Regions from separate parts of the Bacillus sp. NPDC094077 genome, predicted to be linked through region 2. Evidence: predicted binding sites of a transcription regulator. Region 2 holds the regulator's gene; the other holds the start of a gene.
What was found. Region 2 encodes LexA, which represses DNA repair genes until DNA is damaged. Its sites were predicted from a motif close to CGAACATATGTTCG; they were not measured.
Positions count from the first base shown of each region.

Region 1 (3,349 bases), 720 kb from region 2:
AAAGGTGTGCCCAAAAGTGACAACGCAATTCATTCGTTCTTTCGAATTGATATGAAAAAGCTTGAGAGTTATGAGCGTGCGAAACTGAAGCGTGGTATTCGTATAAAATCAAAAGAGGGTTTTGTGAAGACGATTGAAAAAATGAAGCAATACGCAGTGCAAAGTAAGCAAAAAAGCAGCTCATGGTGAGCTGCTTTTTTGCTTACTTATTTTTATCTAAGATTTCTTTTGCGATTTCATCAATTAGCATATCTTTCCCAATTGGATTGAATGCTTTCGTATTAAAGACTTCATTTGATACTTCGTATACGTGCTTACTTTTTACTGCTTTATTATCTTTCCAAACGGCACTGTTTTTATAGTCTTCGTAAACTTTGTCAGCTTCGCCGCCGAAGTTTACAATAAACATTTGGTCAGGCTGGAATGCAACAAGGCCTTCTAGTGATACTTGTGCCATCGTTTGTTTTAAATCTGTACCTTTTGTTGCTGGAAGTTTTAAGTCGTTAAAGATGATGTCACCGTATCCGAAGCTACCGTATACACGGAAGTTTTGTGGTGTAACTGCAACGAACATAAAGTTCTCATCTTTTGTTTTCTCTTTAATTTTTTTAGATAAAGAGTCTGCCTTTTTATCGTAGTCTGCAATCCATTTATCTGCTTTCTTTTCTTCGCCAAATAGTTTACCTACTTCTTTAAATTTACCGCGCCAGTCTTCTAAATTTGTTTCTAGAACAACTGTCGGTGCTACTTTTTCTAATTGATCATAAATTTTTAATTGACGATTGTTTAAAATAATTAAGTCTGGTTTTAAAGCCGTAACAGCTTCTAAATCAACTTTAGGTGCCCAGTACCAGCCGACAGCTTTTACTCCGTCTAGCTTGTCTGTTAAGTGCTTTTGAATTTTATCTTTATATGTATTTGCTGTACCAACAGGTTTGTGTCCAAGAAGTAATAATTCTTCTGTTGATCCAGATAAGTCAACAATTCTCTTTGGATTTACTGGAATTGTAGCTTCCCCTTTAGCGTGTTTTACAACTTTTGTTTTCGGTTGTTCTTTTGCTTTCGATTCTTCTTTTTGAGAAGAACAGCCAACGATAGAAAGAACAACTAGCATAATAGTAAATAAAATAAATAACTTACGTTTCATCCTAATGTAACCCCTTTAATTAATATTGATAATCATTATCGACTTCTGTATATTAAGATGCTTTATACTTTCTGTCAATGGAAAATAACAGAAGTTTTAAATAGAGAACATTTGTTGGGGTAGTCTCGCTTTTCTGTCATTAAATATGTTAAAATGGAATACATGATTTAAGAGGGAGAGATCGTATTTTGTTTGAATATGTTACAGGTTACGTGGAGTATGTAGGACCCGAATATGTCGTAATTGACCATAATGGAATTGGTTATCAAATTTTCACACCAAATCCGTATGTATTTCAAAGAAGTAAGCAAGAAATCCGTGTCTATACATATCATTATGTGAGAGAAGATATTATGGCACTTTACGGGTTTAAAACACGTGAAGAGCGTTTATTATTTACAAAGTTGTTAGGTGTGTCTGGTATTGGACCAAAAGGCGCTCTTGCAATTTTAGCTTCTGGTCAAACAGGACAGGTTGTTCAAGCAATTGAACATGAAGATGAGAAGTTTTTAGTGAAGTTCCCGGGTGTCGGAAAGAAAACAGCGCGCCAAATGATTTTAGATTTAAAAGGAAAACTAGCAGATGTCGTACCAGATGCATTTGTTGATTTATTCTCAGATGTAGAACGTTTTGATGAGAAGAAAGGTTCATCAGCTGAGCTTGATGAGGCACTGGAGGCCCTGCGCGCACTTGGATACGCAGAACGAGAAGTTTCTCGCGTTGTACCAGAGTTATTAAAAGAATCATTAACGACGGATCAGTATATTAAAAAGGCACTTAGTCTTTTACTAAATGGTAAGAGGTGAGTATAATGGACGAACGTCTCCTTTCAGGGGAATCTGCATATGAAGATGCGGATTTAGAGTATTCGTTGCGGCCACAGACGCTCCGTCAGTATATTGGCCAAGATAAGGCGAAACATAATTTAGAGGTGTTTATTGAAGCCGCGAAAATGCGTGAAGAAACGTTAGATCACGTGCTTTTATATGGACCTCCAGGACTTGGTAAAACGACGCTTGCGAATATTATTGCAAATGAAATGGGCGTTAATATTCGAACAACATCTGGTCCAGCAATTGAAAGACCAGGAGATTTAGCGGCTGTATTAACAGCGCTTCAGCCAGGGGATGTATTATTTATTGATGAAATTCATCGTTTGCATAGATCGATTGAAGAAGTACTGTATCCTGCAATGGAAGACTTTTGTCTTGATATCGTAATTGGAAAAGGACCGTCAGCTCGCTCTGTACGTTTAGACTTACCTCCATTTACATTAGTTGGGGCGACAACACGCGCCGGGGCACTATCAGCACCACTTCGTGACCGTTTCGGTGTGCTTTCACGATTAGAGTATTATACAGTAGATCAGCTGTCTGCGATTGTTGAACGTACAGCAGAAGTGTTCGAAGTTGAAATTGATTCGTTAGCAGCGTTAGAAATTGCAAGACGTGCCCGTGGTACACCTCGTATTGCGAATCGTCTATTACGACGTGTACGTGATTTCGCACAAGTTCGTGGTAACGGAACGATTACGATGGAAATTACACAAATGGCGCTAGAGTTATTGCAAGTTGATAAATTAGGGCTCGATCATATTGATCATAAATTATTGCTTGGTATTATTGAAAAGTTCCGTGGTGGTCCAGTTGGATTAGAAACCGTGTCGGCAACGATTGGGGAAGAATCTCATACGATTGAAGATGTGTATGAGCCGTATTTATTACAAATTGGCTTTTTACAACGAACACCGCGAGGCCGAATCGTAACGCCACTTGCGTATGAGCATTTCGGAATGGAGATGCCGCAACCATGACGGAGATGCCAAAATTGCTTATTACAGCAGGTATCTTACTCATTGTTATTGGGTTAGCTTGGAAGTTCATTGGAAGGCTTCCAGGCGATATTTTTGTGAAAAAAGGAAACGTTACCTTTTATTTTCCTATCATTACATGTATTGTGTTAAGTATTGTACTATCTTTTATTATGTATATAATAAATCGATTTAAATAAGAAATAGGTGGATATAGTTATGGATATTAATCTGTTTGATTTTCATTTACCAGAAGAACTTATTGCACAAGTCCCGCTAGAAGATCGTGAAACATCAAGATTGATGGTGTTAGACCGTGAAACAGGTGACATTGAGCATAAACATTTTACGGATATTCTTTCTTACTTACATGAAGGGGATTGCTTAGTTTT
Region 1 is NZ_JBNNUF010000001.1:909,165-912,513, reverse strand. It holds gene ACQKNR_RS04775 (BofC C-terminal domain-containing protein) at 1-189, shown strand, start outside; gene ACQKNR_RS04770 (iron-hydroxamate ABC transporter substrate-binding protein) at 203-1,147, opposite strand; gene ruvA (Holliday junction DNA helicase RuvA) at 1,336-1,953, shown strand; gene ruvB (Holliday junction branch migration DNA helicase RuvB) at 1,959-2,960, shown strand; gene ACQKNR_RS04755 (DUF2905 domain-containing protein) at 2,957-3,157, shown strand; gene queA (tRNA preQ1(34) S-adenosylmethionine ribosyltransferase-isomerase QueA) at 3,177-3,349, shown strand, end outside.
Region 1: ruvA (Holliday junction DNA helicase RuvA) is a predicted target of LexA. The motif match lies at 1,252-1,265, and genes of this name have one in related genera.

Region 2 (3,349 bases):
CTATAACAGAAAAGATGAGTAACGAACAAATGGAGTATATGAGAATTAGGTCGAATTCTCAATTGTTTTATAAAGTTTCAATGGCTATTTTAATTGCATTTTTCATATTTTTATCAATAAGTATGTTTCAAGCGCAACCTGCCCAATTACTATTAATCATTCTCATATTCTCCAGACTATGGCCACGCTTTACGGCGATTCAGTCTAATTTAGAACAGCTTGCTGCAAGTATTCCTGCTTTTAAATCTTTATGGGAATTACAAGAGGAGTGTAATGAAGCAATTGAAATGCAGGATATATATCAGCAAAAACATATAAAGCCGATTTGTATAGAACAAGGTATTGAATGCAAGGATGTTTACTTTCGTTATAATAAGCAAGAATCTTTATATGCGCTTCAAAATATTAATGTGCAAATTCCAATAAATAGTATGACGGCAATTGTAGGACATTCTGGTGCTGGGAAAAGTACATTAATTGATGTTTTAATGGGATTAATCCAACCAGAAAAAGGTCAAGTGCTAATAGATAGTACTCCTCTTACAACTGATAATTTATTGTCATTAAGACGGGCTATTAGCTATGTACCACAAGACCCATTCTTATTTAATGCTAGTATAAGAGAAAATTTATTGATGATTGATCCGAATGCAAGTGAAGAACAAATTTGGGCTGCATTAGAATTTGCGGCGGCAGCTGAATTTGTACGAATGCTTCCAAATGGGCTTGATACACTGATTGGAGATCGTGGGGTGAGACTTTCAGGTGGTGAACGCCAGCGACTTGTATTAGCCCGGGCCATTTTAAGACAACCGACCATTTTAGTATTAGATGAGGCTACGAGTGCGTTAGATACTGAAAATGAGGTGAAAATCCAATCAGCATTAGAAAGGTTGAAAGGAACGATGACAATTATTGTTATTGCGCATCGTTTATCTACGATACGCAATGCAGATCAAGTTATTGTTTTAGGAAAAGGTGAAATTGTTCAAAAAGGTGAATTTAATCAATTAGCTAAAGAGAGGAAAGGTGTGTTTCGTAATTTATTAGGGTCACAAATGGAAGTTGGCTCTTAGAGGAGAAAGAGTGAATGAAGTCTTGTATGAATGTAATTCGAATCGAATAAAAGCCCGAATAATGGTCAGTTACAATAGATCTTATTCGGGCTTTTATTGGTGCTTTTTCTAAATTTAGGGAATAAATATAAATGGATAAAACAGGTACTGTGTATTGAACAGTACTAAAGTAAGAAAGGAGAATTGTACCTGAACGTTCTTATCAAGATGTAAAAGTAAATTCATCCGCTGGACAAATAGAAATAAGTGATGTGACAAGTGAACGCGTAAGTGTTGGAGTACTCGCCGGAGATGTGGATTTGAAACATGTAACAGCTAAGAATGTGGAGGGATCTACAAAAGCTGGTGAGGTGAATTATAAAAAGGTTATAGGGAAAGTAACAGTAAAAACGGCTAGTGGGGATGTAGATAGTATTGACCATGATGCCAAATATGATTTAGAGGCAAGTTCAACTGCTGGAAATGTTACTATAGAAACGCGTTAATAATTAATGAAATGCATTCTTTTGAATGAAAGGAATCCTATCAAAATATAAAAAGAAGATAATTACCTATATAAATAAGGTGATTATCTTCTTTTTATTATTTTTTAATGCAAATCACGATATACACCAATTACTTTTCCGATAACTGACACTTGCTTTAGAATGATAGGTTCTAATGAAGAGTTTTCAGGTTGTAGACGGAAATGGTCTTTTTCTTTATAGAAGCGTTTCACCGTTGCTTCGTTGTCTTCTGTTAAGGCAACGACAATTTCACCGTTGTAAGCAGATTGTTGTTGGCGTACAACAACTAAATCTCCGTCGAAAATACCCGCTTCAATCATACTATCTCCAGAAATACGTAACATAAACACTTGGTCTGCTCCAGCAACAATGCTAGCAGGGAGTGGGAAGTGCTCCTCTACACTTTCAACCGCTGTAATTGGTAATCCAGCAGTAACTTTTCCGACGATTGGAACTTGAATAACAGATTGTGTTTCTGTATCCATTCGGTCATCACCTAAAATTTCGATTGCTCGTGGTTTTGTTGGATCGCGTCGGATATAGCCCTTTTCTTCTAGTCGTGATAAATGTCCGTGCACTGTAGAACTAGAAGCGAGGCCGACTGCTTGACCGATTTCACGTACGGAAGGTGGATATCCTTTTTCTTGTACTTTTAGCTTAATAAAGTCGAGAATGTCTTGCTGGCGTTTCGTTAACTTTTCCATGTTTTCTAACACCTCGTTTTCTTTCATTTTTCTTATTAATAAGTATAACATGTGAAAAAACATTCTACAAACATAAGTTCGAACAAAAGGCAAATTTATGTTACACTAGAGAGAAAATATAGCGAGAAAGAGGGGTTCAAAATGAATGCAATTATTTATGCACGTGTGAGTACAACAAAAGAAGCGCAGGAAACATCATTATTACGTCAAAAAGATGAATTATTGCATTTAGCTGAGCGCTATCAAATGAATGTTACAAAGGTGATTGAGGAGCAGGCTAGTGGCTATACAATTGAACGTGATGGCATATTAGAAGTATTAGATACAATTCGAGACGAACAAATTGATGTGCTACTTATTCAAGATGAAACGCGCCTTGGTAGGGGAAATGCGAAGATTGCATTAATGCACTGTTTACATAAAGAAGGAATAAAAGTGTATACGCATACGCATAATGGTGAATTACAATTGTCGGATTCTGATTCGATGGTATTAGATATTATTGGTATTGTTGAAGAATATCAAAGAAAGATTCATAACTTAAAAATTAAACGTGGCATGCAACGCGCAGTTGAAAAAGGTTATCGCCCAGAAAATAATTTAAAAAATCGTCATTTAAGCATAGGAAGAGAGAAAAAAGAAGTGCCAATTGAGGAAATTGTACGTTTGCGTAGGAGTGAACTTACTTTCGAAGAAATTGCAGCAACGCTTCGTGGCTTTGGTCACAATGTTTCGAAAGCGACTGTACATCGTAGATATGTAGAGTATACAAAGCAATTGCTTGATAAAGAAGAGTAACTATTGTATGATAATAATCAGTTTTGATTAGAAGGGGGATTCGAGATGCTTAGTCACGAACTCGTTGAACGCATTAACTTCTTAGCGAAAAAAGCAAAAGCTGAAGGTTTAACTGAAGAAGAACAACGTGAGCGTCAATCGCTACGTGAACAATATTTAAAAGGATTTCGTCAAAATATGTTAAACGAACTTAAAGGAATTAAAGTCGTTAACGAAAAAGGCACAGATGTTACGCCGGCGAAATTAAAAGCTTTAAAAAAGCAAG
Region 2 is NZ_JBNNUF010000001.1:192,935-196,283, reverse strand. It holds gene ACQKNR_RS00985 (ABC transporter ATP-binding protein) at 1-1,076, shown strand, start outside; partial or broken gene ACQKNR_RS00980 (DUF4097 family beta strand repeat-containing protein) at 1,259-1,549, shown strand; gene lexA (transcriptional repressor LexA) at 1,666-2,286, opposite strand; gene ACQKNR_RS00970 (YneB family resolvase-like protein) at 2,428-3,084, shown strand; gene ACQKNR_RS00965 (DUF896 domain-containing protein) at 3,130-3,349, shown strand, end outside.